4 regions of the Variovorax sp. OV084 genome follow, and region 1 is predicted to be linked to each of the others. Evidence: predicted binding sites of a transcription regulator. Region 1 holds the regulator's gene; each other region holds the start of a gene.

Evidence for each region. Region 1 encodes sigma-54, which starts transcription at its own class of promoters, with help from an activator protein. Its sites were predicted from a motif close to TGGCANGNAANCTGCTTT; they were not measured.
Region 2: a site for sigma-54 is predicted at 6,459-6,476, ahead of BMW87_RS11075 (pilin). Genes of this name have one in related genera too.
Region 3: a site for sigma-54 is predicted at 4,815-4,832, ahead of glnA (type I glutamate--ammonia ligase). Genes of this name have one in related genera too.
Region 4: a site for sigma-54 is predicted at 1,166-1,183, ahead of BMW87_RS13415 (ammonium transporter). Genes of this name have one in related genera too.

What each region holds. Positions count from the first base shown of each region.
Region 1 covers NZ_FOII01000004.1:360,359-368,039, reverse strand. Annotated here, with positions in the region: gene BMW87_RS14460 (ATP-binding response regulator) at 1-215, shown strand, start outside; gene BMW87_RS14455 (cytochrome b) at 303-887, shown strand; gene BMW87_RS14450 (YceI family protein) at 887-1,474, shown strand; gene BMW87_RS14445 (YceI family protein) at 1,540-2,184, shown strand; gene BMW87_RS14440 (LysE family translocator) at 2,204-2,851, shown strand; gene BMW87_RS14435 (phospholipase D family protein) at 2,859-4,466, opposite strand; gene rpoN (RNA polymerase factor sigma-54) at 4,477-6,078, opposite strand; gene lptB (LPS export ABC transporter ATP-binding protein) at 6,096-6,890, opposite strand; gene lptA (lipopolysaccharide transport periplasmic protein LptA) at 6,887-7,600, opposite strand.
Region 2 covers NZ_FOII01000003.1:210,804-218,484, forward strand. Annotated here, with positions in the region: gene BMW87_RS11055 (pilus assembly protein) at 1-2,853, shown strand, start outside; gene BMW87_RS11060 (type IV pilin protein) at 2,877-3,296, shown strand; gene BMW87_RS11065 (GspH/FimT family pseudopilin) at 3,293-3,850, shown strand; gene BMW87_RS11070 (PglL family O-oligosaccharyltransferase) at 4,002-5,723, opposite strand; gene BMW87_RS11075 (pilin) at 5,868-6,398, opposite strand; gene BMW87_RS11080 (3',5'-cyclic-nucleotide phosphodiesterase) at 6,607-7,410, opposite strand; gene BMW87_RS11085 (CHASE2 domain-containing protein) at 7,440-7,681, opposite strand, start outside.
Region 3 covers NZ_FOII01000034.1:21,103-28,783, reverse strand. Annotated here, with positions in the region: gene BMW87_RS33770 (pseudouridine synthase) at 1-116, shown strand, start outside; gene BMW87_RS33765 (YncE family protein) at 199-1,209, shown strand; gene BMW87_RS33760 (polysaccharide deacetylase family protein) at 1,193-2,005, shown strand; gene BMW87_RS33755 (sterol desaturase family protein) at 2,019-2,993, shown strand; gene BMW87_RS33750 (EI24 domain-containing protein) at 3,044-3,934, shown strand; gene BMW87_RS33745 (competence/damage-inducible protein A) at 3,931-4,731, shown strand; gene glnA (type I glutamate--ammonia ligase) at 4,878-6,293, shown strand; gene BMW87_RS33735 (hypothetical protein) at 6,447-6,956, shown strand; gene glnL (nitrogen regulation protein NR(II)) at 6,959-7,681, shown strand, end outside.
Region 4 covers NZ_FOII01000004.1:126,445-134,125, reverse strand. Annotated here, with positions in the region: gene BMW87_RS13420 (tripartite tricarboxylate transporter permease) at 1-678, shown strand, start outside; partial or broken gene BMW87_RS35470 (sulfite exporter TauE/SafE family protein) at 743-847, opposite strand; gene BMW87_RS13415 (ammonium transporter) at 1,223-2,461, shown strand; gene BMW87_RS13410 (hypothetical protein) at 2,480-2,782, shown strand; gene BMW87_RS13405 (thiamine pyrophosphate-binding protein) at 2,818-4,491, opposite strand; gene BMW87_RS13400 (pyridoxal phosphate-dependent aminotransferase) at 4,517-5,746, opposite strand; gene BMW87_RS13395 (amino acid ABC transporter substrate-binding protein) at 5,743-6,642, opposite strand; gene BMW87_RS13390 (L-piperidine-6-carboxylate dehydrogenase) at 6,745-7,681, opposite strand, start outside.

The DNA.
Region 1 (7,681 bases):
GCGACATCCGCCTGCCGGGTGCGCTCGATGGCATCGCGCTGGCCGAGAAGCTGCAGCGGCAGAAGCCCTCATTGGCGATCGCGCTGATTTCGGCCGACATCAACGAAGCCACCCAGCGGCTCGCCGCCGAGCGCGGCTGGCATGCGCTGCGCAAGCCGGTGCAGCCGGACGAACTGCGCGGCGTGCTGCTGAAGGCGCAGCTGCTGCGGGGCTGACCGAGGCCACCGGGCTGGCACGGCCCCTGCTGTGCTGTCATGGCTTCCGATATATGCTCCGCGCACAGGCCGCCAGCCCTGCCTTCGATGTCCACCGACACATCCCCCCCTCCCCCCGCCGCCGACCCGCGCTACGACCCGCTCGCGATCGCGCTGCACTGGCTGCTTGCGGCCCTGATCGTCGGTTCGTTCGGCGTCGGGCTCTACATGACGGGCCTGCCGTTCTCGCCGCTGCGGCTGAAGGTGTACAGCTGGCACAAGTGGGCGGGCATCACGATCCTCGCGCTCTCGGCGCTGCGGCTGCTGTGGCGGCTGGGGCACCGTCCGCCGGCGCTCCCGCCGGGCATGACGCGGCTGCAGCTGGCGAGCTACCGCATCAGCCACACGCTGATGTACCTGCTGTTCTTCGCGGTGCCGCTGTCCGGCTGGGCTTACAGCTCGGCCATGGGCATGCCGGTCGCGTGGTTCGGCGTGCTGCCGCTGCCCGACTTCGTGCCGGTCGACCACGACTTCGCCGAGGCGGTGCTGCAGCCGTTGCACCGCAACTGCGCCTTCGTGCTGGCGGGCGTCACGCTGCTGCACGTGGTGGCGGTGCTCAAGCACCACTGGATCGACCGCGACGGTCTTCTGAAACGCATGTGGCCCGGGCCACGCAAGGAATCTGCTCGATGATGAAGCGACTGTTTTTCCGCCTCTTGCCGCCGCTCGCGGCGCTGGCCTTCGCCATCGCGCTACCAGCCAGCGCCGAGCCCGCGGCCGCGAAGCTCGTTGCCGACAAGAGCCAGATCGTGTTCGTCACCAAGCAGATGGGCGTGCCGGTGGAAGGCACGTTCAAGAAGTTCGACGCACACGTCGCCTTCGATCCGAAGAAGCCCGAGGGCGGCAGCGTCGCGCTGCAGATCGACACGGCCAGCGCAGGCTTCGGCGTTCCGATGAGCGATGCCGAGTTGCCCAAGCAGCCATGGTTCGACGCCGCGCATTTCCCGCAGGCAAGCTTCCAGTCGAGCGCCATCAAGGCGCTGGGCGACGGCAAGTTCGAGATGGCGGGCAAGCTCACCATCAAGGGCACGGCCAAGTACGTGACGGTGCCCGTCAGCATCGCGGCGGCCGGCGGCAACTACGCGGTGGCCACCGGAAGCTTTACGATCCAGCGGCTCGACTACAAGGTGGGCGACGGCGAATGGACCGACACCTCGATGGTCGGCAACGAGGTGCAGGTGCGCTTCAAGTTCACGCTTACAGGCCTCGGGCCGCTGTGAACGGCCGAATGGGCCTGCCCTCCCCTCACTCACTTTTCTCTTTCATGACCCACACAACCAACGCCATGAAAAAGCTCCTTCTCGCCGCGGCCCTGTCGGCCGCCGCGTTCACCGGCGCCACGGCACAGCAGCAACCACAAGGGCCCGAATACACCGCGCCGGCCGTGGCCGCCAAGCCCGCGGGCGGGCCGGTGAAAAACGCCAACTACGTGGTCGACCCGACGCACACCTTCGTGATGTATGAAATGGGCCACTACGGCACCACCACCAACCGGGGCCGCTTCAGCACCAAGGACGGCTCCGTGCAGATCGACGGTACCGGCGCCAGCGGCAAGGTCGACATCACGATGGACATCAGCTCCATCAACACCGGCGTCGACCTGCTCAACCGCCACGTGCAAAGCAAGGACTTCTTCAACGTGGCCGAGTTTCCGACCGGCCGCTTCGTGGCCGACCGCATCGACTTCAGCGGCGGCAAGGTGGTCGACGTGCCGGGCACGCTCACGCTGATGGGCCAGACCAAGCCGGTGACGCTGAAGGCCGTGCGCTTCAACTGCTACCTGAGCCCGCTGATCAACCGCCAGGTGTGCGGCGGCGACTTCGAGACGACCGTGGAGCGCAGCGACTGGGGCATCACCTGGGGGCTGAACTTCGGCTTCGAGAACAAGGTGAAGCTGCTGGTGCAGGTCGAAGCGGTCAACGTGCAGTGACACCGGAGAAGGCAAGGCCATGATGGACACCACCCTTTCGCTGCTCGGCATCGCCGGCGCCATGACTGTGGGCGCGATGAGTCCCGGCCCCAGCTTCGTGATGGTGGCCCGCACCGCCGTGACCTCGCGCACCGACGGACTGGCCGCAGCGCTGGGCATGGGTGCCGGCGGGCTGGTCTTCGCGATCGCCGCGCTGGCCGGGCTGCAGGCGGCGTTCCTGGCCGTGCCGGCGCTGTACGTGGCCATCAAGGGCCTGGGGGGCGCCTACCTCGTCTACCTGGGCTTTCGCATCTGGAGCGGCGCGCGGCAGCCGCTGGCCGTGGCGGCGCAAGAGACGGACGGGTCGCCGCGCCAGCAGGGCCGCAGCGGCCGCACCTTCCTGCTGGGCCTGGCCACGCAGGTCAGCAACCCGAAGACTGCCGTGGTCTACGCCAGCATCTTCGCGGCCTTCCTGCCGCGCGAGGTGCCGCTGGTGCTCGCACTGGCGGTGCCGGCGGTCATCTTCTGCATCGAGACGGGCTGGTACGCCATCGTGGCGCTGGCGCTTTCCTCGGCAGCGCCACGCTCGACCTACCTGCGCTACAAGGTCTGGATCGACCGGGCCGCCGGCGGCGTGATGGGGCTGCTGGGCCTGCGGCTGATCTGGTCGGCCGTGCGCGGCAACTGAGCCGACGCTACAACAGGCTCTCCGGCGTCAGCGGCGCCAGCAATTCGAGCATGGTCCGGTCCCAGAAGCCGGAGTCGGGCTCCTCGCTCAGCACGGTGAGCTTGCCGGCGTCGTCGCTGACCCATTCGATGCGCGACTCGTTGCTGCCCTCGGCAAAGCGCAGCCGGTAGGCGCCCTGCTGCTTGAGCACGTCGATGAGCTTGAGCGCCTGTTGCGCCATCTCGGGGCTGCGGATGAAGAGACCGATCTCGGTGTTGTGCGTCTCCGAGCGCGGATCGAAATTCATCGAGCCGACGAAAAGAATGCGCCGGTCGATCACCGCCGACTTGGCATGCAGCCTGCCTACCGAGGTGCCGAACAGGCCGAGCCGCACGCTGCGCCGGGTGCGCGTGGAGCTCAGTTCGTAGAGGTCGGCGCCGAGCTTGAGCATGTCGGGCCGGTAGCGGCGGTAGGCGGTGTGCACCAGCGGCTCGTCGGTGGCGGCCAGCGAATTGGTGACGACGCTGATCTTCACGTTGCGGCCGCGGATCTCGCGCATCACCTCCAGCCCCGAGGCGCCCGGAATGAGGTAGGGCGAGACGATGGTCACCTCGGAGCGCGCACGGCGCATCTGCTCGACCACGTTGTAGCGCACGCTGTCGACGTCCAGCAGCGGCACGCCGCCGTAGGACGTGGTCTTGCCGATCACGCGCTCGGGCGAATCGGCGTAGGCCTCTGCGGTGGCCCAGATCAGTCCGAGCTTGCCGGCGTTCAGGTCTTCCGCCATCGGGCTGTAGCCAAGCAGGTCGTTGGGCGCGGGCGGCGGCGGTGGTGGCGTGGTGTCGAGGCCGGTGGCGACGTCGAAGCGCTTCTGCAGCTCCTCGCGCGACAGGTCGCTGGCCACCACCGACTGGATCGGCCGCACGTAGATGCTGTTCCAGTACTGGTCGAACAGGCTGCCCAGCCGCGGGATCAGCGCGCCGGTGACGAAGGTGTCGAGGTCGAGGAAGTTCTCCCCCGCCGTGCGCCTGAAATACTGGTTGCCGATGTTGCGCCCGCCCGCCACCGCCATCGCGCCGTCGGCAATGAACAGCTTGTTGTGCATGCGGCGGTTGACGCGGCTGAAGTCGAAGAGCGACGCGCTGAAGCGCTTCAGCAGGCTGCCGCGCCCGGCCGGGAACGGGTTGAACAGGCGCAGCTCCACGTTGGGCGTGGCGGCCAGGCCGAGCAGCAGCTCGTCTTCGCCGGAGGTGTAGAGGTCGTCCATCAGCAGCCGCACGCGCACGCCGCGCTGGGCGGCGTCGCGCAGGGTGCGCATCAGGTAGCGGCCGGTCTCGTCGTTCTCGATCTGGTAGTACTGCACGTCGAGCGTGAGCTGCGCGCGGCGGGCCAGCTGGATACGGGTGTCGAAGGCGAAGTCGCCGCCGGGCATGAGGCGAAAGCCGCTCAGGTCGGGGTCGGGCTGGGAGGCCAGCGCGATCTTGCCGAGCGCGGTGTCGGCTGACACGGCCATGGCCTTGGTGGGCGGGCGCGGCGCCTCGTCGGGCAATGTGGCGCAGCCTGCGAACAGCAAGACCGCAGCCATGACGAAAACCCAATGCCCACAACGCGAAAGCGACGGCAGGCGACGGGTCATCGGTGGCTTTCTACAGGGCCTTGCGCAGGTTGGCGGGCGCGATGCGCAGCGCCTCGCGGTACTTGGCCACGGTGCGGCGCGCGCACTCGATGCCCTGCTCTTTCAGCATCTCGGAGATCTGGCTGTCCGACAGCGGCTTCTTGATGCTCTCGGAGCTGACGAACTGCTTGATCAGCGCGCGCACCGCGGTGCTCGACGCATTGCCGCCGGTTTCGGTGCCCAGCGCCGAGCCGAAGAAGTACTTGAGCTCGACCGTGCCGAAGGGCGTGGCCATGTACTTGGCGGTGGTCACGCGCGAGATGGTCGATTCGTGCAGGCCCAGTTCGTCGGCGATCTCGCGCAGCACCAGCGGGCGCATCGCGAGTTCGCCGTGCACGAAGTAGCTCTTCTGCCGCTCGACGATGGCGTTGCTCACGCGCAGGATGGTGTCGAAGCGCTGCTGGATGTTCTTGATGAACCAGCGCGCCTCCTGCAGCCGCTGCGACAGCGCCTGGCTGCCTTCGCCCTTGTGCGACTTGAGTGCGCCGGCATAGATGTCGTGCACGCGCAGGCGCGGCATCACCTCGGGGTTCAGCATGACGCGGAACTTCACATTGGTGCCGCGGCCCGTCTTGGTGACGATCACGTCGGGAATGACGATGTTGCGCTCGACGTCGACGAAGCGCCGACCCGGCTTGGGCTCGAGCCGCGCGATGATCTGCAGCGCCGAGCGCACCAGCTCCTCGTTGCTGCGGGTGAGCGTGGCCAGGCGCTTGAAGTCGCGGCGCGCGAGCAGCTCCATTGGCTGCTTGCAGATGGCGATGGCGGTCTTGCGGACCAGCTCTTCCTCGTCGGTCTCGTCCTCGCGGGCCAGGGCACGCAGCTGGATGCCCAGGCATTCGCCGAGGTCGCGAGCGCCGACGCCGGCGGGTTCCAGGCTTTGCAGCAGGCCGAGCGCCACCTGAAAGTGATGCACGAGGTCGTCGAACTGGTCGTTGTCGTCGCCGGCCAGGCCCGAGGCCAGTGCGGGCAGCGAGTCTTCCAGGTAGCCGTCGTCGTTGAGCGATTCGATGAGAAAGCGCAGCGCGGCGCTGTCGTTCTCGTTCAGGCGCAGGCTCAGGGCCTGGCGGTGCAGGAAGGACTGCAGCGACTCCTGGCTGCGCGCGAGTTCGGTGGCGTCGGCACGTTCGTCGTCGCCGAGGTTGTTCTGGCGCGCGGGCGCATCGCTGCCCCATTCGCTGTCGTCGGGCGCCATGTCGACGGTGCCGTCGCCTTCCCAGTCGGGCTCGCGCTCGGTGATCTCGGCAGCGGGGCCGTCGGTGTCGGCCGTGGTGGTGGTGCTGGTTTCGGTGGAAGCAGTGGACGCGCTGGCGGCGGGCGAAGCGAAGTCGCTTTCGCCGTCGCCGCTATCGCCGCCGTCGTCGCGCGGCACCGGGGCATCGGCCGTGTCGAGCCCGAATTCCTCGCGCGCCGCTTCTTCAGCCGTGCGCTCGAGGAACGGGTTCTCGTCGAGCATCTGCTCCACCTCCTGGCTCAGTTCGAGCGTGGAGAGTTGAAGCAGCCTGATCGACTGCTGCAGCTGTGGCGTCAACGCCAGATGCTGCGAGACGCGAAGGGATAGCCCTTGCTTCATGGGAACCGCTCCCGCCCTTACATGCGGAAGTGTTCGCCCAAGTACACCCTGCGTACTTCGGCGTTGTCGACGATCTCCGAGGGTGTGCCTTGTGCCAGCACATGCCCGTCGCTGATGATGAAAGCGTGATCGCAGATGCCCAGCGTTTCACGCACGTTGTGGTCGGTGATGAGCACGCCGATGCCGCGCTCTTTCAGGAAGCTGATGATCCGCTGGATCTCGATCACCGCGATCGGGTCGATGCCGGCGAAGGGCTCGTCCAGCAGGATGAAGCGCGGCTGCGTAGCCAGCGCACGCGCAATTTCGACGCGGCGGCGCTCGCCGCCCGACAGCGCGAGCGCGGGCGAATCGCGCAGGTGGTCGACGCGCAGGTCGGCCAGCAGCTCGGCCAGGCGCTCGTCCATGTGCTGCTTCGACAGCGGCGCCATCTTGCCGTTCTCGTCGGGCTCGCTCTGGAGCTCGAGCACGGCGCGCACGTTTTCCTCGACCGTGAGCTTGCGGAAGATCGAGGCTTCCTGCGGCAGGTAGCTCAGGCCCATGCGGGCGCGGCGATGGATCGGCATGTGGGCGATGGGCTCGCCGTCGATGCTGATGTCGCCCGCGTCGGCGCGCACCAGCCCCACGATCATGTAGAACGAGGTGGTCTTGCCCGCGCCGTTCGGCCCGAGCAACCCGACGACTTCGCCCTTCTGCACGTCGAGCGAGACGTCTTTCACGACCGTGCGGCTGCCGTAGCTCTTCTTCAGGCCGCGCGCGATCAGGCGGCTGCCCGGTGCGCCGTTGGCGTCCTGCGTTCCTGCGGTTTCGATCACTTGCGGGTTTCTCCCTGGTCACTGAGCGTGGTGCTCTGGCGCAGGCCCTTGCCGGGTGCGGGCGTGGGCGCCGGCGGCGCCGCCTTCGCGCCGGCCGGAGCTGAGGCACCGGCTGCCGGTGCGGTGGCGGCCTTGGGGGTCAGGATGGTCTTGACGCGCCCGCCCGGGGTGGACGCGTTGACGGCGGTGTTCGGCGGCACAGTGGAACCGTTGACCGTGTAGGTGTCGTTGCTCTGGTCGTAGACAATCAGCGCGCCCTGGCTCTCGTCGTTCGGCGTAGCGCCAAGCAGGCGGCGCATGGTGGCGTTGCGGATGAACTTGACGTTGTCGGCGCGGCTGTCGTACTCGATGACTTCCGACTCGCCCTCGATCCACTCGTCGGGCGCATTGCGTTTCTGCTTGTAGTAGGCCCGCTTGCCCGGTGCCGCCGTGACCACGCCGTACTGGTAGCCCTCGGGGTCCTGGCGTACATCCATGCGTGCGCCGCGGATGATGATCGTGCCCTTCGTAACGAGCACGTTACCGGTGAACACGCTGGTCTGCTTCAGGTCGTCGTAGCGCATCGAGTCCGACTCGATGTTCATCGGCTTGGTGCGGTCGGCGGTTTCGGCCAGTGCGCCCGAGGCAAGGCCGGCCAGCAACAGCGCGCCGGCGGCCAGGCGGCCGATGCGACGGAGGAAGGTAGTGGTGGGGTGAGAGTGCAATGTCATAGAGGCACGAAACTTGCTCGGCATTGTATGCGGCTGATTGCGTCAGCCCCGCACGCACAGATGAAAAAGCCCGCCGATGCG
Region 2 (7,681 bases), on a different contig from region 1:
ACCGATGGCATGACCGACGCCATGAAGGATGGCTATCCCGTCTACAACAACACAAGCTCCTGGGGCAGTGGCACTCAAAGCAACTGGGATCCCGTGGTCGCCAGTTGCCAAAGAAACTATGTCCTGACCATCGGCGATCTGAACACGCACCGCGACAAATCGTTGCCCGGCATGGTCAAAGGCGGCTCGGACGGCGACTTCGATCGGGGGTACGACGATGCCGCCTTTGAGCCGAACACGTCCCTCTGGACAAATCTCATTGGTGCTTTCGAGAACAAGCAGGCCGTGGGCTACTCCCATCCCTCCGGGAAAACCGGGCTGACGACCGCGGGAAACACCGGTCCTTTGACCTACGGATACGCGAGTGGAACCCAGCTGACGTCGACCAATGTCGCAACGTTGAACACTGGCTCGAACAACGGCTCATTTGGCATGGCAGGCATGGCCTACTGGGCAAACACCCAGAAGATCCGGTCCGACTATCCCGATGTGAGGGTTCGGACCTTCACCATCGACGTGGATGAAGGCGGCGATGGCACGATCAGGGGGGGATCAAACAATGGTGCATCCAACAAGCGCGGGAGTGCGTTCTATCTCGCCGCCAAGTACGGTGGCTTCGTGGATAGCAACAACGATGGCAACCCTTTCAAGTCGACAGCGGGGAGCGACAACACCGAGTGGGCCGAAGGAACGGACAACGATGGCAATCCCAAACCCGCAAACTACTTCCTTGCCAGCCAGCCGACGCAGATGATCGCGGCGATCCGCAAGGTCTTCCAGAAAGCGACCGCGGGTAGCGGCACGGTTGCGGGGGGCGCGGTCAGCGGTGCGCGTGTGACCACGTCGGGCACCACGGTCTATGTCCCTCAATTCAATCCGGAAAAATGGTCCGGGTCACTTCTTTCCTATGCGTTGACGCTGGATTCGACGACCGGCGCAACCAACATGGCACCGACTGCAAGCTGGAATGCGGGAACCCTGCTGACCGGAAATTCCACAACGTCACCCGTCGTTCCGCCCTCGCCCACCGCAGTCAACCGGAACATCTTCACCATGTTGACGAGTGGCAGCGGGGCCACGTTCCAGTGGAACTCCTTCGCCGCGGACGCGACGCTCAAGGGGTATCTGAACACGACGCCCGACGTCACACCGGCCGCGACTGATTCGCTCGGCGAAGCTCGACTCAACTACCTGCGTGGCGACCGTAGCAACGAGGCGACAGGCGTGATGCGCGTGCGCGATTCAGTGCTTGGCGACATCATCAACTCCGCACCGCTCTACGTGGGGGCTCCAAGCGGTGCCATCCAGGGCACCGGCTACGCGACGTTCCTGGCCAACAACAAGAACCGCCAAAAGACGGTTTACGTCGGCGCCAATGACGGCATGCTGCATGCACTGAATGCCACGACGGGGGCAGAACTGTTCGCATACGTACCGCGGCTTGTGTTTCCATACCTGAACCGCTACACCTCTCCCTCCTACGTTCATCGCCCCTATGTCGACGCACCTCCGGCGGCCGCCGAGGTCCAGATCGGGTCAAACTGGAAAACCGCGTTGGTCTCGGGAGTCGGTGGTGGCGCTCGTGGCGTATTCGCACTGGACGTGACCAATCCGGCGACCTTTGCTGCCAGCAATGTGCTTTGGGAATTCAGCGGCGCGGACGACCCGGACATGGGGTATGTCACACAAGCGCCAAAGATTCTCAAGTTCAGGACCACGAAAGCGACGGGAACGACTGCAGCCACCGCGGCCACCTATCGCTGGTTTGCCGTGGTGCCGTCGGGCCTGAACAACGGCAATTCAACTGGCAACTCAGCGCTGTTTCTGCTTGCACTCGACAAGGCATCCGGCGAAGCATGGCAGCTGAACTCAAACTACTACAAGATCGTGCTTCCGTTGCCTCAAGACGGTTTGATCAATGCCCTGAGCGTTCCAACCGACTATTCGAGCAACGACGGCACCGTGCTCTATCTTTATGGGGGCGACACCCAGGGCAATCTGTGGAAATTCGACTTCACGGTGAATGCCCCCTGGAGTGCAACCAATGCCTTGGCATTCAGTGGGAGACCGCTCTTCGTTGCCACCGATGCAAGCTCCAACCGACAGCCAATCACCATCCCGCCAGAGATTGGAATCGGGCCGGGTGGCAACGCAGTGATTCTGTTTGGTACAGGGAAATTCATCGAGAACTCGGACTCGGCGACATCGAGCTACACCACTCAATCGATGTACGGGGTCTACGACAACGGCGTTGCAATCACCAATGGCCGCACGAGCCTGCAGCCTCGCACCGCGACCGCCGCGACTGGTGGCAAGTACACGATTGCCGGCAGCGGATTCGTATACGGCGAATACAGCAGTGCGCTGGGAACCTCTTCACCGCGACGCGGCTGGTACTTTGACTTGCCGAATTCTGTGGATCAAGGCGAGCGCCAAGTCACGGAAATGGAGATGGCTGCAGGCTACCTGTTCTTCAACACCCTTATTCCCAATGCTAATGTCTGTGGTGCCGGCGGGGGCGGCAGAAGCTGTGCGGTCAATGCCTCGACGGGCCTGACGACGGGGGAGTCTTGTGGCCTTTCGACAGTGGGACTGTTGTCGTCTCCTATCGTGATCGAAGAAGGTCCGGGCGCTTACTCAGAGACTGATTCGCGAGGTCGCCGAACCGAGAAGAAAAGGCTCTCCGTCATCAATCTGGGCACGGGCAATGGCAATGGCACCCCTGGCATGGACGTCACAAAGCCGACAGGCAACAACGGGGTTGTCTCGTCGATAGCGGCTCGCCTGACTTGGCGCCAAGTCCCCAACTATAAGGACGCCAAGGCGGCGGCAAATCCGACAGGAACTCCATGATGCGAATTCACCCAATATTGCCTATGTGCCCTCAAATCCGACGTGACAGGGGTTTCACTTTGATCGAAATATTGATCGTGGTGGCTATTGTCGGTTTGCTCGCCGCAATTGCATATCCGTCTTACATGAGCTACGTGCGCAATGCTTGGCGCGCTGAGGGACGGGCAGCCCTTTTGGCCGAAATGCAGCAACAAGAGCGGTATTTCACGCAGATGAATCAGTACCACTCCGTATTTAAATCCTATTCTGGAGAGACGGTGACAGGGAGCAAGTACACGATGTCGACCGGAAATTGCACAGGCATGAGTGACATCAAGAGTTGCGTCGCGTTGACAGCCACGCTCAACAGCAATTTCAGTGATCCTCAAGTCGGCAATATCAAACTTGATAGCGCGGGAAACAAGACTTGCACAGGGACCGACTCCACCAGGTGCTGGAAATGAGAACGCCGAGCCTCAGCTTACGTCGCGGCCCTCAATCAGGCTTCACCATAGTCGAATTGATGACGGTGATAGTCATCGTAGGAGTACTTGCCGCAGTTGCCATCCCGAGCCTAAGAGACATTCTGATCAATCAACGTTTGGCAGCAACCGCCAGCGATTTGGTTTCAACCCTGAATATCGCGCGGATGGAGGCCATCAAGCAATCCCAGACGGTCAAGGTCACGCCCGTTACGAGCGATTGGAACAAGGGTTGGGCCATCAGTACGACTTCTGGATCAACAACTACAACGCTGCGGACCTACGAAAAACTGGACCCCAGTGTCGTGCGCGATACATCCTTGGGGGACGGTTTCTCGAACGCCGTCACTTACGATCCCAACGGCTTTGCTCGCGACGCAACTACAGGAAAGTTTGGTGGCAATGGCTGCCTGACGTTCAAAGCCGACACCAAACGCAGAATGTCCGTCATCATTTCCGCGTCGGGACGCCCTCGAAGTTGTGATCCGGACAAGACCGGAGACTGCGGCTCCGGTGATTGCAACTCAACCGGCTGATGCCTCTTGACCTCGTTGAGTGCGAGATAGGCAGCCACTGAGATCGCTGTTCAGTTCGTTGATGGCCCTTGAGGCCAAGCCTCATATTCAAGGACTTGGCACATGTCGTGGCGTGAACTCGTGATGCGGTGACGCCCATGCAATTGGGGGATCAGGGCAGCGACGAATCGAGCGGCTTGCCCACCGCCCACAGTTCGTACTCGAGCGGAAACGCGATGCGGAATCGCTCCGCCTCGGTACGAGCTTCTTCATGAAGGCCCAGCAGTTCTGCACTTTCGATCAGCTTGACGATCACTCGTGGTTCGGGAGAAAAATGCAAGACGTGCTTGGCGAGTGCATAGATCCCCGCAGCATTCGCTGACGTGACGGGCGTCAGAGTGAGTTCAGCAAAGCCCGCCTGGTTTGCGAACAGCCATGAGCTTCGCGCCTTCGCCAAGGTGTCGTCTTCGTAACCGGGCAGTCGTTCGTCGCGAGGCATATAGATCTGGCTGATGCGGACGTAATCCCAGCTCGCGTAGCCGACTACGGCAAGCAACGCTGCGGCCGCGATCACGGGCCATGTGATGGATCGAGAAAGCCACCATTCCCTGCCAGAACCGACCTGCTGCAGCGAAGGTGCCCACAGGATGCCGACGCAGAGCCCGAAGACCAGTTGGAAAGGGCCGTACCACAGCGGATACTCCAGCAGGCTGTGCAATACGATGATGCAGAGCAGTCCCCACGCCATAAGGCGGAGCGGGTCACGCTCACTCCAAGGTCGAGCACTGATCACCAGCCAAAGAAAACCGCCGCAGATCAAGACTGCGGCGGGAATGCCAAGCTCCACCGCAAGATGCAATGGCAAGTTGTGCGCGTTGTCGAGGATCTCGACGAAACGCGGCCCGACATAGAGTGCGCTGTGGCTGTAGTGGGCAAAACTCAGTTCTCCCCAACCCCAACCGCTCCAGGGACGTTCTGCGATCAAGCTCATAACGTTTTGCCAGAGAATCCATCGGCTGTGCCCTACCGGCGCGCCCTCACTCAAGCGCTGCACCATGCTGTCGACGCCGCCTCCTGCGAGTTGTGGCAATGCCCAAGCAATCGCAAAGTACAGCGGGACCAGGGATAAAAGCAAGAACGGGGTGGGAAGGCGAACGGCGGCTCGATCTTTCCTCCGCCGTTCACGCTTTGCCATGAATGCCGTGACGCTTATGATCAATAGAAACTGAAGCAAGCCAGTTCGTGAAGTTGACGCTGCGGCCGCTGCCACCAACAAGACTACGGCGCCCAACCACATGGAGCGTCCATATGCTGCGCCCTTGCCCTCTCTAGGGTAGAACCACAGCGCGGCAACAAGGGCCATGCTGATCAGGCTTGCGAACTGATTGCGCTGACGTAGATTGCCGAATGCTTGACCCAGGTCAGGTGCATTGGTCCACGGCACAAGGATCGCTGCCAGCCCGTAGTACTGAAGCAACCCAAGCACTGCGCTGATCAGTCCTGCGCATAGCAAACCGAGGGCTAAAGCGTCATGCATGCGAGCACTGCTGCTCGAAAGCCTGGCACCAAAGCAAGCAACCATTCCGGTCGCGGTGATTGCAATGACAGCCGATAGCCAAGAGCCGACACCAAGCTGGTGACTATGGAAAAGAGCAATCACGAGAGCGGCCACCGCAAGCCAGCTCATGAGCAGTTGTTGTGGTGCAGCTCCTCCTGGTCTGACCAGCAAGACGGAAAGTAGCGCGATACAGAGCCAGGACGCGAACTGTTGCCATGCGTTGACCGATGGGCCTGCAGATATCGGAAAGAGGAACGGCAGCGCGATCAATGCACTGCAGGCGGCTGCCTGGAAGTCCCGCCTGGCAGGGCCAGTGGCCTTTGCAAAAAACTTCATTCAAGTCATTTTGCCTGTGCCGCCTCTAGTCTTACTCTCGTCTGATAGCCGTAGCGAGAGCAAGTCCACCAGCTACAACTATCAATATTGAAAGCAAAAAGGCTCCGCCAAAGCGGAGCCTTTATTCATGCGAGTCGACAGTTTTTAGGTAGCGTCGGCGCAAGCAGCTGCACGATACTTTGCATCAACAGTGGCGGTGCACTTCCAAGTGCCTTCGATGCTCCTCGTCCAGGTCAACGTGTTGGTGCCAGCCGTCTTGAGAGCAGCAGCAGCACCGTTGCCGAACGTTGCAATAATGGTCACAGGTGCGGTGGTCGAAAGAGTCGCTTGCGGATAGCCAGTGCCGGTCGCTGCAGCCACGCCGCTGCCTTGTTTCGCGCCATCTTGAATCGACGATGCAGTAGCTTGCAGATTGCATTCGTCAGCAGCTTGGGCAGTGCCCGTGGGGATGTTGGAAGAAACTGAACCCGTACGGCCTTCCAGCATGCACGTTTCGACAGCCGTCTTAAGGGCTCCAGCCTCGCCCATCACGCGAGTAACTTGTGACTTAGCAATGTAAGTTTGATATTGCGGAATCGCAATAGCAGCCAAAATACCAATGATCGCCACAACGATCATCAATTCGATAAGGGTAAAGCCGGCCTGTGCGCGGCGGGCGAGAGTACGACGGTTCATTTAACTAACTCCAGGTTGGTTGGTTGTTACGCCCGGGAACCTGCCCGGAGCGAGGTACCTTCCGCAGCATCTGTGCCACCCGCCCCCAGAGCCTCCTGCTGACCGAACACGTCAACTTTGATCACATTGTCGTTACGACGTGTGACACAAGTTGCTTAAAGACGCCACGCTTGGTGACAAATTTGTCATGCCAACGCATCACTCGCCATCAGCAAGTCAGGATCTCATCCGCCTTCAGCCAGCGTATATCCCGCTGCGCCAACCCCGCTACCTGCTCGTCCATCAGCGCCTCGATCTGACTCATGATTTCGTCGGTTTCGGTGGGCTTGGTGTGGGTGATGTAGATCGGGTACTGCTTCCCCGGCCCGATATGCGCCAGCTCGTCGGCCAGCACCGCGGGCGACAGGTGCAGGCTGCGCTCGGCCAGCGCCTGCTCGCGGCTGCTGAAGGCCGTTTCGATCACCAGCATCGCCACGTCGAGCGCATTCACCCGTTCCCAGAAGGGCGCGTTGCGCTCCGTATCTCCGCTGAACACCCAATGGGCACCGCCTTCGGCCCGTCTCACGGCAAAGCCGCAGGCCGGCACGGTATGAACCGCGGGCAGCACCTCGACCAGCTTGGGCTCGCGGCTGCCCAGCGGCAGCATTTGCCCGACGGCAATGACGTGAAAGCTCACGAACGGCGCCTCGATGCTGGGAATGCTCTCGAAATCCGGCCAGATGACGTTGTTGAACACATGCGCCCGCAGCGCGTCGATGGTGGCCCTCAGCGCATGCACGCGCAGCGGCCGCTTGCGGCGGCTGCCCACGGCGTCGAGCATCAAGGGAAGTGCGGCGATGTGGTCGAGGTGGCTGTGGGTGAGCACGACATCGTCGATGCGGACCATTTCTTCGAGCGTGAGGTCTCCGACGCCCGTGCCCGCATCGACGAGCAGGTCCGTGTCGACCAGGAAAGAGGTGGTGCGGCAGTCTTTGGCGATGGCGCCCGAACAACCCAGCACACGAACCTGCATTGTGAAAGACCCCTTGTGTGTGTCTGTCGTCATTTGGTTTCGAACCGGGTCGCGCCATCCCAATCAGGGTCTTGCGGTCGCAACGCCATCGAGGCTAAACGCTGGGCGTAGAGCTGGTAAAGGACTTTTTTGGCATCCGCGGCGAGCAGGGGGGCCAGCAAGTTTCGGCCCATTGCCCAGTCCTGCCGTCGGTAGGCCGCGAGCACTTCGCTCCAGCGGCCGAGCAGTTGCCGGGTCTGCGCCACCGCCTCGGGCGTGCGCACGGCCAGGG
Region 3 (7,681 bases), on a different contig from region 1:
GCATCGGCGACCTGGCGCTGCCTGATGACCTTGCGCCGGGGCAGTGGCGCTGGCTGACCGCCGACCAGGTCGCCGCCCTGCGCGCGCCGGCCAAACCGGCCAAACCGCCGAAATAAGCGGAACAAAGCGCCCCCTGACGGTCAGCCAGTCCTAAGGCTCGACCGTTAATCTCGCCAAGCTCTCTCCCGGAACCTTCCCTTGCGACTCCCTGCTCGACCGAACGGCCGCATCGCGGCTTTCCTGTTTTCCTGTCTGACGGCCATGGCGGCATTCCCCGCCGCCGCCGCCGCGCCGGCCGAACTTCCCCCGATCTTTGTGCTCAACTCGCTGGACGCCAGCGTGAGCGTGATCAATCCCGTCGACTGGACGGAAAAACAGCGCATTGCCACCGGCAAGGAGCCGCACCACATCTACATGACGCCGGACGAAAAGTCGGTCATCGTGGCCAATTCGGCGGGCGATTCGCTGACTTTCCTGAACCCCCGCACGGCGGAAGTGCAGCGCGTGGTCTACGGCATCATCGATCCGTACCAGCTGCAGTTCTCGCGCGACATGAAGTGGTTTGTCACGGCCGGCAACCGCCTGAACCACGTCGACATCTACCGCTGGGACGGCAAAGACCTGAAGCTGGCCAAGCGCATCGCCAGCGGCAAGACGCCCAGCCACATCTGGATCGACAACACCAGCACCATCGCCTACGTGACGATGCAGGACAGCGACGAGATGATCGCCGTCGACCTGCCCACGCAAACAGTCAAGTGGCGCGTTGCCACGGGCACCATGCCTGCCGACATCTTCGGCGTGCACAACGACAAGACCCTGCTGGTGGGCCTGACCGGCAGCGATGGCGTGCAGGTGTTCGACGTGGCCGGCGCCGAGCCCAAGCTGGTCGGCAAGATCCCCACCGGCAAGGGCGCCCACGCCTTCCGCTCGGCCGGCGACGGCAAGAGCGTGTTCGTGAGCAACCGCGTGGCCAACACCATCAGCCGCATCGACCTGGCGACGCTGAAGGTCATCGCGACCTATCCCGTGCCCGGCGGTCCCGACTGCATGGACCTGTCGGCCGACGGCAAGACCCTGTACGTGACCTCGCGCTGGATCAAGAAGCTCAGCGTGGTCGACCTGGCCAGCAACAAGGTCGTGCGGCAGGTGAATGTCGGCCGTTCGCCGCATGGCGTCTGGACGCTCGATCATGCCAAGCGCATCTAGCCGCATCGGCGCGGCCCTCGCGCTGTCGCTGGCCGGAGTCGTGGCTCCCGTCGCCTGGGGGGCGACACCGGGCGCCACCTGCGAAAAGCCCGTCTACCTGACCTTCGACACCGGCCACATGGGCGTCGCCCCGCTGGTGGCCGACGTGCTCAAGCGGCAGGACGTGCGCGTCACCTTCTTCGCCGCCGCCGAGCGCACCCAGACCGACGGCGACAGCCTCGACGACCACTGGGCGCCCTGGTGGAAGGCGAGGGCGGCCGAAGGCAACGAGTTCGGATCGCACACCTACGACCATGCGTACTGGCGCGCCGACGTCAAGAGCACGCCGCCGAGCTTCCGCATCAAGCCCTCGGCGGGCCCGCAGGACGGCAAGGAATCGACCTGGAGCGCGGCCGAGTACTGCGCCAACATCCGCAAGTCGTCCGACCGGCTGGCCGCCATCACCGGCAAGAAGCCGCTGCCGCTGTACCGCGCGCCGGGCGGCAAGACCTCGCCCGCGCTACTGGCCGCCGCCGAAGGCTGTGGCTACAAGTACGTCGGCTGGGCGCCCGCCGGCTTCCTCGGCGACGAGCTGCCGAGCGAGAAATTCAGCAACGCCAAGCTGCTGACGCAGGCGCTCGACACCATTCGCCCCGGCGACATCCTGCTCGCGCACCTGGGTATCTGGTCGCGCAAGGACCCATGGGCTCCGGCCAACCTCGAGCCGCTGATCGTCGGGCTCAAGGCCAAGGGCTTCTGCTTCCAGACGCTGCGCCAGCACCCGGACTTCCGCGCCTGGATCGCATCCCACCCCTGAACGAGTTTTCGCCGTGATCGATTGGCTGACAGACGCTTTTTCCGCCATGCAGGGCTGGTTCTTCGAGGCCGCCGTGCAGCCGCTGGTCTACGCCGTCGGCCTCGGCGGCTGGACCGAGGATGCCTTCGACGCGACCGGCTGGCTGCTGGTCGGCGTCATCCAGATCCTGGTGCTGCTGGCGATCATCGGGCCGCTGCAGCGCTGGCGATCGGTGGAGCCGGTGGTCGACCGCCACGCGATCCGCATCGACATGCTCTACACGCTGATTCACCGGCTTGGCCTGTTCCGGCTGGCGATCTTCTTCACGCTGCAGCCCTTCTTCGACGATGCGATGGGCAGCCTGCGCACGGCGGGGTGGGGCACCTTCCACCTCGACGAAGTGTGGCCCGGCGTGACCGACGTGCCGGTGGTCGCCTTCGCCATCTATCTCGTGGTGCTCGACTTCGTCGGCTACTGGATCCACCGCGGCCAGCACCAGTTCAACTGGTGGTGGGGCCTGCACTCGCTGCACCACTCGCAGCGCCAGATGACGATGTGGAGCGACGACCGCAACCACCTGCTCGACGACATCGTTCACGACACGCTGATCGTCATCGTGGCGCAGCTGATCGGCGTCGCGCCGGGGCAGTTCATCGCCTTCGTCGCCTTCACGCAGCTCAGCGAAAGCCTGCAGCACGCCAACCTGCGGCTGAGCTTCGGCGCCATCGGCGAGCGGCTGTGGATCAGCCCGCGTTTCCACCGGTTGCACCACAGCATCGGGCTGGGGCACGAATCGAACGGCAGGAGCACGCTCGGCGGCCACAACTTCGGCGTGCTGCTGCCTTGGTGGGACATGCTGTTTCGCACCGCCAACTTCGAGGACCGCTACGACCCGACCGGCATCCGCGACCAAGTCGAGGCCGATGCCGACGGCCGCGTGCGCGAATACGGGCGCGGTTTCTGGGCCCAGCAGTGGCTCGGCCTGAAGCGAATGGTCGGTCGCGGTTGAGGGGCTCCGGCCCCTGAACGGCTCGTCCGAGGCGTTATCCTCGCTGCTCAATGCGCCTGCTCCTCGACTCCTTCTGGCGCGCGGTCGCCTATTGCATGCTGCCGCGCGTGATCGTGCTGTCGCTGCTTCCTTTGGGGTTGATGGTGGTGCTGGCCGCGGGGCTCGGTTATTTCTACTGGGACTCCGCCGTGACCTGGACACGCGGCGCGCTCGATGCCTGGCCGCTGCTGTCGAGCTTCTGGGCGTGGATTGGCCGTCTTTTCTCGGGTGACGTCACTTTCGCGCTGGCGTCCCTGGTCGTGGTGTTCGCCGCCACGCCGCTGATCGTGGTGGTCTGCCTGCTGATCGTGGCCGGCTTCATGGCGCCTGCGCTGACCAGGCTCGTGGGCGAGCGGCGTTTTCCCTCGCTCGAGCAGAAAAAGGGCGCTTCGTTCTTCGGCAGCGTCGCGCGTTCGCTCGGCGTCACCATCCTGGCGCTGATCGCCCTCGTGGTGTCGATGCCGCTGTGGCTCATACCGCCGCTGGTGCTGATCCTGCCGCCGCTGATCTGGGGCTGGCTCACCTACCGCGTGATGAGCTTCGATGCGCTGGCCGAGCACGCCAGCCCCGAGGAGTGCGCCGCGCTGCTGCGCGCGCACCGGCTGCCGCTGCTGTGCATCGGCGTGCTGTGCGGCTACTTGGGCGCCGCGCCCAGCATCGTCTGGGCATCGGGCCTGCTGTTCGCCGCGGCCTTCTTCGTGCTGGTGCCGATCGCCATCTGGATCTACACACTGGTCTTCGCCTTCTCGGCGCTCTGGTTCGCTCACTACTGCCTTGACGCGCTCGCGCGGCTGCGTGCCCAGCGCGCTGTGACCGAGGCATCGGCCGCCAACGGCACAACACCGGCCCTCGAAGCCGAAGAGGCCAGCAAGGCCGCTCTTTCCCAATGGGGTTCACCATGACACGCGCATTCGGTCTCATCGTCGTCGGCGACGAGATCCTTTCCGGCAAGCGGGCCGACAAGCACATGGCCAAGGTCATCGAGCTGCTCGCCGCGCGCGGCCTGCAACTGAGCTGGGCCGAATACGTGGGCGACGAGCCCGCGCGCATCACGGCCGCGCTGGCGCGCGCCTTCGCCTCGGGCGACATCGTCTTCTCGACCGGTGGCATTGGCGCCACGCCCGACGACCACACCCGCCAGTGCGCCGCCAAGGCGCTGGGCGTGCCGCTGGCGCTGCACCCCGAGGCCGAGCTGCTGATCCGCGAGCGCATGCAGGACACCGCGCGAGAGCAGGGCGTGCCCTACGAGCCCGACCGGTCCGACAACGTGCACCGGCTCAACATGGGCGTGTTTCCGCAGGGCGCCGCGCTCATCTACAACCCGTATAACAAGATCCCCGGCTTCAGCGTCGGCGACGTGCACTTTGTGCCGGGCTTTCCCGTCATGGCCTGGCCGATGATCGAGTCCGTGCTCGACGGCCGTTACGCCGAACTGTTTACCCGCAATGCCGTCGCCGAGAAGTCGGTGATCGTTTTCGGTGCCATGGAAGCCACGCTGACGCCGCTCATGCAGGCCATCGAGGCCACCCACGTCGGCATCAAGGTGTTCAGCCTGCCGAGCGTCGATCACCCCGAATACGGCCGCCACATCGAGCTGGGCGTCAAGGGTGACCCCGGCCGGCTCGATGCCGCCTATGTCCAGCTGATCGAAGGGTTGCACACCTTTGATGCCAAGCTTGGTCCAGAATTGGTGCGTTAATGCTGAACGCACCAATTTGGTGAAATTCCGCCTTCATTTGGGGTTTGCGGCGGCCACTAAAGCCTCATCGAGTGAGGTGACAATGGCACAGAAACTGCATCCCTCGTCCCTGTATTCCTAACCACCATCCAACTCAGGAGAAACTGATGGCAAAGACCGTCGCCGATGTACTCAAGCTCGTCAAGGAAAACGAGGTCAAGTTCGTCGACTTCCGCTTCACCGACACCCGTGGCAAAGAGCAGCACGTGACCGTGCCGGTCTCGGCTTTCGATGAAGACAAATTCACCTCGGGCCACGCATTCGACGGCTCGTCCATCGCTGGCTGGAAGGGGATCGAAGCTTCGGACATGCAGCTCATGCCCGACCCGAACACCGCCAACATCGACCCCTTCTTCGAAGAAACGACGCTGATCCTGACCTGCGACGTGATCGACCCCGCCGACGGCAAGGCCTACGAGCGCGATCCGCGTTCGCTCGCCAAGCGCGCCGAGGCATACATGAAGGCTTCGGGCCTGGGTGACACCGCCTTCTTCGGTCCGGAACCCGAATTCTTCGTGTTCGACGGCGTCCGCTGGAAGAACGACATGTCGGGCTGCTTCGTGAAGATCGACTCCGAAGAAGCCTCGTGGAACACCGACAAGGAATACGAGCACGGCAACACCGGCCATCGTCCGGCAGTCAAGGGCGGCTACTTCCCGGTTCCCCCGGTCGACAGCTTCCAGGACATGCGCTCGGAAATGTGCCTGGTGCTCGAATCGCTCGGCATCCCGGTCGAAGTGCATCACCATGAAGTGGCCAACGCCGGCCAGATGGAACTCGGCACCAAGTTCAGCACGCTGGTCCAGCGCGCCGACTGGGTCCAGCTGCAGAAGTACGTGATCCACAACGTGGCCCACGCCTACGGCAAGACCGCCACCTTCATGCCCAAGCCCATCGTCGGCGACAACGGCTCCGGCATGCACGTGCACCAGTCGGTCTGGAAGGACGGCAAGAACCTGTTCGCCGGCGACGGCTATGCAGGCCTGTCGGACTTCGCGCTGCACTACATCGGCGGCATCATCAAGCACGCCCGTGCCCTGAACGCCATCACGAACCCCGGCACCAACAGCTACAAGCGCCTGGTGCCCGGCTTCGAAGCCCCGGTGAAGCTGGCCTACTCGGCCAAGAACCGCTCGGCCTCGATCCGCATTCCGTTCGTGGCCAACCCGAAGGGCCGCCGCGTCGAAGCGCGCTTCCCCGATCCGCTGATGAACCCGTACCTCGGCTTCGCTGCGCTGCTGATGGCCGGTCTCGACGGCGTGGAAAACAAGATCCATCCGGGCGAAGCCGCCAGCAAGGACCTGTACCACCTGCCGCCGGAAGAAGACGCGCTGATCCCGACCGTCTGCCACAGCCTCGACCAAGCCCTGGAATACCTGGACAAGGACCGTGCGTTCCTGACCAAGGGCGGCGTGTTCACCGATGCGTACATCGATGCGTACATCGATCTGAAAATGCAGGAAGTCACGCGCTTCCGCATGGCGACCCATCCGGTCGAGTTCGACATGTACTACTCGCTGTAATCGAGCGAAGTACAACCTCACCAATCCATTGGCGGGGATGTAATGAAAAAGGACGGCCACGGCCGTCCTTTTTCAATGGAGTGGAACATCTTGTCACTGGTGGCATCGAATTGCACGAAAATGCACCTTTGTCGCCGCCCTCCACCGATACACATGAAGACTGCTTCTCTCATTTTCCTGGCCGGTTCATTGATCGCGCTGCCGGCGCTCGCGCAGGAACGCGTCTGGCGTTGCGGCAACGAGTACACCAACAACGCCACCATCGCCCAGCAGAAGGGCTGCAAGGTCATGGAAGGCGGCAACGTCACGGTCGTGCAAGGCACCAAGTCTTCGGGCGGTGGCTCTGCGTCGTCCGGTGGCTCTTCCGCGGCGCGTGCGCCGGCGGGCAGCCCGCGTGTCGAAGGCGTCGACCAGCGTGCCCGTGACGGCGAGGCTCGTTCGGTGCTCGAGTCTGAGCTCAAGAAGGCCGAGGCGCGCCAGGCCGAGCTGCAGAAGGAATACAACAACGGCGAGCCCGAGAAGCAGGGCAGCGAAGGCCGCAATTACCAGAAGTACCTGGATCGCGTCGCCGAAATGAAGGCTGAGCTGGCGCGCAACGAGAGTGACATCGCCGGCATCCGCCGCGAAATCGGCCGCCTGCCGAACAAGCAGCAGCCGCAGTAGTCATGGTGTTCGGGAAGAAGGCGACCGGCGCCAATCCGCGCTTCCAGTCCTTCGACCTGCTGTCCACGCTGATCGCGGTGGTCAACAGCAACGGCTCCGTGCTGTTCGCCAACGCAGGCCTCGAAGACGCACTGGGCACTTCGCGCCGCACGCTCGAAGGCTCGCAGTTCGGCGCGTGTTTTCACGAGCCGCAGGTGCTGCGCACGGCCATCGACGGCGCGAGCAGCAACGACTTTGCAACGCTGCGCTACGAAGCCTTCCTGCGCCGCGTCAACCACGAGCTGATGCCCGTGCAGGTCACGCTTGCGCAGGGCGACAAGAAGGGCGAGCTCATCATCGAGATGTCGCCACTCGAGCAGCAGGTGCGGCAAGACCGCGAAGAGCGCCTCATCGACCAGGCGCAGGCCAACAAGGAACTCATCCGCAACCTCGCGCACGAGATCAAGAACCCGCTCGGCGGGATCCGCGGCGCGGCGCAGCTGCTGCAGATGGAGGTCGAATCGCGCGACCTCATCGAATACACCCAGGTCATCATCCACGAGGCCGACCGCCTGCAGACGCTGGTCGACCGGCTATTGGCGCCGCACCGCCGCCCGCACGTGGTGGGCGACGTCAACATCCACGAGGTGTGCGAGCGCGTGCGCTCGGTCATCCTCGCGGAGTTTCCGCGCGACCTGCACATCGAGCGCGATTTCGACGTGTCCATTCCCGAGTTCCGCGGCGAC
Region 4 (7,681 bases), 230 kb from region 1:
TCGTATGCGCTGGAGAAGAAGATCCGCATGCGCCCCGGCGAAGTGCCCTTCGGCAAGGGCAACATCCGCGGCGTGGCATCACCCGAGTCGGCCAACAACGCCGGCGCGCAGACTTCCTTCATCCCGCTGCTGACGCTGGGCATTCCGCCCAACGCGGTGATGGCGCTGATGGTGGGCGCAATGACGATCCACAACATCCAGCCGGGTCCGCAGGTCATGACCAGCAACCCCGAGCTGTTCTGGGGCCTGATCGCCTCGATGTGGATCGGCAACGCGATGCTGATCATCCTGAACCTGCCGCTGATCGGCATGTGGATCAAGCTGCTGACGGTGCCCTACAAGTTCCTGTTCCCCGCCATCGTGCTGTTCTGCGCGATCGGCGTGTACTCGACCAACAACAACACCTTCGACGTGTGGATGGTGGCGGCCTTCGGCTTCATCGGCTACCTGTTCATCAAGCTGCGGACCGAGCCTGCGCCATTGCTGCTGGGCTTCATCCTCGGGCCGATGATGGAAGAGAACCTGCGGCGCGCGCTGCTGCTGTCGCGCGGTGCGTGGAGCGTATTCGTCACCCGGCCGCTGTCGGCGGGGCTGTTGGTGGCGGCTGCGCTGCTGCTGGGCATCGTGCTGCTGCCCGCAATCAAGGCCAAGCGCGAGGAAGCCTTCGTCGAGGAGTGAGCGCTCCGTTCCCTGCAAGAAGCCCCCGCTCCGGGGGCTTTTTTCATTTGGGGCATTTGCTCGGGGTGCCCCAAATAGACGCGCTCTTGTTGGTGCCCGGCAGGGTCGCCGGCGGTGCGCCCGGAAACACGGCGAGCAGCGAGGCGCCCGTTACCACCAGCATTTCCATAGGGGGAAGACTACCCCACCCGTGGCGCTATCAAAAAAGGAGCTGAAGATGCAGGTGCATCAGGTCACGCAGGCATAAAAAAGGCGCCGACCAGCGGCGCCTTTCAAAGTCAAACACGGCATCTCGTACGGAGCCTTTGAAGCATTTTTATTGTTGCTTGGGGATTGTCTCCTCGGACCCTCGGCAGCACGAGCAGGGCCCGTTCGCGAGTGGGCAGACTTTAGGGTGCGCACCGCCTCAGTGCATTGGGAATTACCCGCTTTGCCTTACCGAGAAAGCCCGATTTGCGAACCAAAGTGTTTCTGATGGTTAACGATGTGGCACGACTTGTGCAGGCAGCACCAAGGTCCATCACTTCAAGAAGAAGAAACGGTCATGGCCCTGGCTCCGCACGCCTCCATCAACGCGGCAGACACCGCATGGATGATGACTTCGACCGCGCTGGTGCTGCTGATGACGCTGCCCGGCATCGCACTCTTCTATGCAGGCATGGTGCGCCGCAAGAACGTGCTGGCCACCATGGCGGGGGTGGTGGCGATAGCCGCGGCGGTCTCGCTGACCTGGTTCGCGGTGGGCTATTCGCTGGCCTTTACCGAGGGCTGGCCCTGGCTGGGCGGCACCGGGCGCTTCTGGTTCTCGGGCTTCGAGTACCTGAAGGAGGCCGGGCAGGTGGCGGTGAGCCACGTCGCGCCCAACGTGCCCGAGTCGGTCTACGCGATGTTCCAGCTGACCTTCGCGATCATCACCACCGCACTGGTGCTTGGCGCCTTTGTCGAGCGCATGCGCTTCTCGGCGATCCTGTGGTTCGCGCTGCTCTGGAGCGTGCTGGTGTACGCACCTGTCGCGCACTGGGTGTGGGAGCCGGGCGGCTGGCTCGCGCAGATGGGAGCGCTCGACTTCGCTGGCGGCTCGGTGGTGCACGTCAACGCGGGCATCGCGGGGCTGGTGTGCGCCTATGCGCTCGGGCCGCGCAAGGGCTACGGGCGCGAGGCCTTCGAGCCCTACAGCCTGGCGATGACGATGACGGGCGCGGGCCTGCTGTGGGTAGGCTGGTTCGGCTTCAATGCGGGCTCGGCGGTGGCGGCCGACGGGCGCGCGGGCCTGGCGATGCTGGTGACGCACATCGCGGCGGCGGCCGGCGCCATGAGCTGGATGCTCGGCGAATGGATCGTGCGGCGCAGGCCTTCGCTGCTGGGCCTGTGCTCGGGCCTGGTGGCGGGGCTGGTGGCCATCACGCCGGCGGCCGGCTTCGTCACGCCGCTGTCCGCGCTGGCCATCGGCGCCATCGCGGGGCTGGCCTGCTACTGGGGCGCCACCGGTCTCAAGCACCTGCTTGGCGCGGACGACTCGCTCGACGTGTTCGGCGTGCACGGCATCGGTGGCATCGTGGGCGCGCTGCTGACGGGCGTGTTCGCCGATGCGCGCATCTCGGGCGCCACGGGCGACGTGCTGACGCAGGCGATCGCCGTCGGCAGCGTGGCTATCTACAGCGCAACGGGGACGGCGGTGGTGCTGTTTCTGGTGCACATCATGGTCGGGTTGCGCGTCGATGCCGACAGCGAGGTGCTGGGCCTCGATCTTGCACAGCACAGAGAACATCTCGGGAGTAGTTGACCCACCGACGGAGGAACCATGCCATCCATGTCCGAAAGCGAACGCATCGCCCTTGCTGCCCGCCTTCACGTGGCGCTGCGGCGAAAGCATGGGCGCGTGACCGACACCGAGTGGATGGCGACCAATGCCGAGTACGCGGCCGAGATCGTGCGCATGACGCGCGCGCACGCTGCCGACACCAAGGACGAGGAGCTTTACCAGTTGGCGACGCGGCTGGAGCAGGCGATGGAGCCGCTGGCTCGCGCTGCGCGGCTGGCGGCACGGCAGCCCGATGGGACGCCGCCTACGCCGCCGCCTCGCTATGTGGGTGGGTTGCGCTGAGTCTTTTCGGGGTGCGTGCGAATGGCATCGGGTGCTCAGCTTGCAGCCAGCGCTGCCTTGCGAATCGACTGCAGCGTGCTTCCCGGGGTGATCGCTTCCGGGTCCAGCAGGCAATGCAGGATGGCCGGCTTGCCGCTCTCTCTCGCGCGCGCCAGCGCGGGGCCGAATTCTTCGGTGCTGGTCACGCGTTCGCCGTGGCCGCCGAACACCTCGGCATAGCCGCGAAAGTCCGGGTTCTTCAACTGCGTGGCGCTGATGCGGCCGGGGTAGTGCTTTTCCTGGTGCATGCGGATCGTGCCGTACATGGCGTTGTCGAGCAGCACCACGATGATCGGCAGGCCGTACTGCACAGCCGTTGCGAATTCCTGGCCGTGCATCATGAAGTCGCCATCGCCCGCGAACACGACCACTTCGCGCTGCGGCCACAGCCGCTTGGCGCCGACGCCGGCCGGCAGGCCGTAGCCCATCGAGCCGCTGGTGGGCGCAAGCTGGCTCGCGTAGGAGCGGAAGGGCCAGAAGCGGTGCACCCAGGTGGCGAAGTTGCCCGCACCGTTGCAGAAGATGGTGTCGGCCGGCAGCACTTCGCGCAGGTGCTGCATGACCTCGCCCATCTGCAGCGGGCCGGGAATGCGGATGGGGGCCGGGTCGCTCCAGCGCAGGAAGTCTTCGCGGGCGGTCTTCGTTTCTGCCTGCCAGGCCGGCGTTTGCGCGGGGCGCAGCGTGGACACGGCTTCCGCGAAAGCCTGCGGCGTGGCGTGGATGCCCTGCGCCGGACGATAGAGCTTGCCGAGCTCGTCGGCGTCGGCGTGCACGTGCACCAGCGCCTGCTTCGGCTGCGGAATCGCCAGCAGCTCGTAGCCCTGCGACGGTACTTCGGACAAGCGCCCGCCGACCAGCAGCACGAGGTCGGCGTTGCGGATGCGCTCCAGCATGCGCGGATTGGCGCCAAGGCCCAGGTCGCCCGCATAGCAGGGGTGCTCGGCCGACATCAGCATCTGGCGACGGAACGAGCAGTACACGGGCAGCGAGAACGCGGCCGCGAAATCCGAGAACTGCTGCGCGGCCTTCTCCGACCAGCGGCTGCCGCCCAGGATGACCACCGGGCGCTGCGCCTGCGACAGTCGATGCTGCAGCTCTGCGAGTTGCGCTGCACCGGGATGGGTTTCGGTCACCGCGTAAGGCTGCGCGTCGGCCACCGTCGCAGCCTCGGTCAGCATGTCTTCGGGCAGCGCGATCACCACCGGCCCGGGCCGACCCGAGGTTGCGACATGGAAGGCACGCGACACCAGCTCAGGCACCCGCGCCGGATCGTCGATCTGCACCACCCACTTGGCCATGGTGCCGAACACCGCGCCGTAGTCCAGCTCCTGGAAGGCCTCGCGGCCCAGCGCATCGCGCGCGACCTGGCCGACGAACAGCAGCAGCGGTGTCGAATCCTGGTGCGCGATGTGCACGCCGGCTGCCGCGTTGGTGGCGCCCGGTCCGCGAGTGACGAAGCACACGCCCGGCTTGCCGGTGAGCTTGCCCTGCGCCTCGGCCATCATCGTCGCGCCGCCTTCCTGGCGGCACACGGTCACGTCGATGGATGCGTCATGCAGCGCATCGAGCACGGCGAGAAAGCTTTCGCCGGGCACGCAGAACAGTTGCTTGACGCCGTGGGTGATGAGCTGGTCGACCAGGATCTGGCCGCCGGTGCGGGGTGAGGTCATGCGTTTTCCAATGAAATGAAGGAGGTCATTCGAGCGCGGCGCAGGCAGCGATGATGCGCGCGCACGCCTCTTCCAGCTGCGCCATCGACGTCGCATACGAAATACGGAAATACGGCGCCAGCCCGAACACGCTGCCCGGCACCACCGCCACCTCGAAGTCCTGCAGCAGGTAGCAGCAGAAGTCGCTGTCGGTCTGCAACAGCGCGCCGCCGCGGGTGCGCTTGCCGAGCACGCCGACGCAGCTCGCGAAGGTATAGAACGCGCCTTCCGGCACGCGGCAGTGCAGCCCCGGCGCGCGGTTCAGCGCGGCGACCACGAAGTCGCGCCGCGCCTGGAAGTCGGCGCAGCGCTCGGCCACGACGTCCTGCGGCCCGGTCAGCGCCTCGATGGCAGCGGCCTGGCTGATCGACGAGGGACACGAGGTCGTCTGGCTCTGCACCACGGCCATGGCCGCGATCAGCGCGCGCGGCCCGGCGCCGTAGCCCACGCGCCAGCCGGTCATCGCGTAGGCCTTCGACACGCCGTTGATGGTCAGCGTACGTTCGCGCAGGCGCGGCTCCACGGCCACCGGCGTGGCAAACGCCAGCCCGTCGTAGAGGATGTGTTCGTAGATGTCGTCCGCCAGCACCCAGACTTGCGGATGGCGCAGCAGCACCTCGCACAGCGGTTTCAGCTGCGCTGCGCTGTAGGCCGCGCCGGTCGGGTTCGACGGCGAATTGATGAACAGCCAGCGCGTGCGCGGCGTGATGGCCGCTTCGAGCTGCGCGGCGTCGAGCCGGAAACCGTTCTCCCCGGTACACGCCACCGGCACCGGCACGCCGCCGCAGATCTGCACGATGTCGGCGTACGAAGTCCAGTACGGCGCGGGCAGGATCACCTCGTCGCCGGGGTTCAGGCTGGCCATCAGTGCGTTGAAGATCACCTGCTTGGCGCCTGCGCTCACGCTGATTTCGTCGAGGGCGAAGTCGAGCGCGTTGTCGCGCTTGAACTTGAGCTGCACCGCCGCCTTCATCGCCGGGCTGCCGTCGAGCACCGTGTAGCGCGTGTCGCCGCGCCCTATGGCGCGCACCGCAGCCTCGCGCACGTTCTGCGGCGTGTCGAAGTCAGGCTCGCCCGCGCCCAGCACGATCACCGGACGGCCCGCGCGCTTGAGCGCGTTCGCGTTGTCGGTGATGCGCAGGATCTCCGAGACGCCGATGGCGCGCACGCGCTGCGCCGGCTGAAAAGCGAGGGAGGCAACGGTATCTGCTGTCACTTGGCGTAGGCCTCCAGTGGCTTGTCGTTGGGTTCGAGCATCAGCTGCTTCAGCGCCGCGCTCATCGGCAGGTTCAGGCTCGTGTTCTTCGGCGGAATGGCGGCCACGAACCACTTGGTGTAGATCTTCTCGAGGTCGCCGCTCTTCATCATTCGGCGCAGCGAATCGTCCACCGCGGTCTTGAAGGCCGGGTCGTCCTTGCGGAACAGCAGCGCGATCGGCTCCGAGCCCAGCGCGTCGCCCACGATGCGATAGGCCGCGGGGTTCTTCGAGTTCGCGATGATCCCGGCCAGCAGGTTGTCGTCGAGCACGAAGGCATCGGCGCGGCCCGACTCCATCAGCAGGAAGCTTTCGAGGTGGTCCTTGCCGAGCATGGTGTTGTACGAGACGTTCTGCGCGCGCTCGCGCTTGCGCAGCAGCTGCACCGCAGTGGTGCCGGTCGATGCCGAGACGTTGCGGCCCGCGAGCTGGTCGAGCGTGGTGATGCCCGAATCGACCTTGGTGGCCATGCGCACTTCGCTCACATAGGTGGTGAGCGCGAAGGCCACTTGCTGCTGGCGCGCGGTGTTGTTGGTGGTGGGGCCGCAGCCGATGTCGAGCGTGCCGTTCTGCACCAGCGGGATGGTGTTCTGCGCGGTCACGGCCATGTATTCGAGCCTGGCCTGCGGTGCGATGTCCTTCAGCACGCGCTCGCACAGCTCGACGTGGTAACCCACGTACTTGTCGCCCGCGCCGAGCATGTAGGCCATCGGCGGCGAGGCTTCGCGCACGCCGAGCACGACCTTGCCGCTGGTCTTGATCTTGTCGAGGGTGCCGGTGGCCGGGGTCTGCGCGCTGGCACCGAATACGAATGCAAGCAGCGTGGCGGCCACGATTCTCTTGAAGGGAATGCTCATGTTCTCTGTCTCCTGGTTATGGTTTTTGGTGAATGCATGCGGCCGCCCACCTGCCGCCGCAGCAAGGCGCTGCGCGGCAAGCTCGAACGAACCGGGAGGCGATCAGTCGCCGATGTCGAAGGTCACGCCTTGCGCGAGCGGCAAGGCGGTGGAGTAGTTGATGGTGTTTGTGGCGCGGCGCATGTACGCCTTCCAGCTGTCGGAGCCGGCTTCGCGCCCGCCGCCGGTTTCCTTCTCGCCGCCGAAGGCGCCGCCGATCTCCGCGCCGCTCGGACCGATGTTGACGTTGGCGATGCCGCAGTCCGAACCCGCGCTCGACATGAAGCGCTCGGCCTCGCGCATGTTCAGCGTGAAGATCGACGACGACAGGCCCGCGCCCACTGCGTTGTGCAGCTCGATGGCTTCGTCGAGCGTGCTGTAGCGCACCACGTACAGGATGGGTGCGAAGGTCTCGCGCAGCACGGGGCCCTCATGCGACTTCAGCTCGACCAGCGCGGGGCGCACGTAGTAGGCGTCCTTGGTGCCGATGCCTTCGACGCGCTGGCCGCCGTGCACCTTGGCGCCGATCTCGCGGCATTCACCGAGCGCCTTTTGCATGCCGTCGAAGGCCGCACGGTCGATCAGCGGACCGACCAGCGTGCCGGCCTCGCGCGGGTCGCCCACCTGCACGTTGCCGTAGACCTTGGCGAGCTTGGGCACCAGCTGGTCGTACACGCTCTCGTGCACGAACAGGCGACGCAGCGTGGTGCAGCGCTGGCCGGCCGTGCCCATGGCCGCGAAGGCGATGCCGCGCAGTGCGAGGTCGAGGTCGGCCGAGGGCGTGACGATGGCAGCGTTGTTGCCGCCGAGTTCGAGAATGGCGCGGGCAAAGCGTGCGGCCAGCTTCGGCCCCACCTGCCGGCCCATGGCGGTCGAGCCGGTGGCCGAGAGAATCGGCACACGGTGGTCGTCGACCAGCACCTCGCCGACGTCGCGCTGGCCCAGCAGCAGGCCGAGCAGGCCTTCGGGCGCATCGCCGAAACGTTCGATGGCGCGCTGC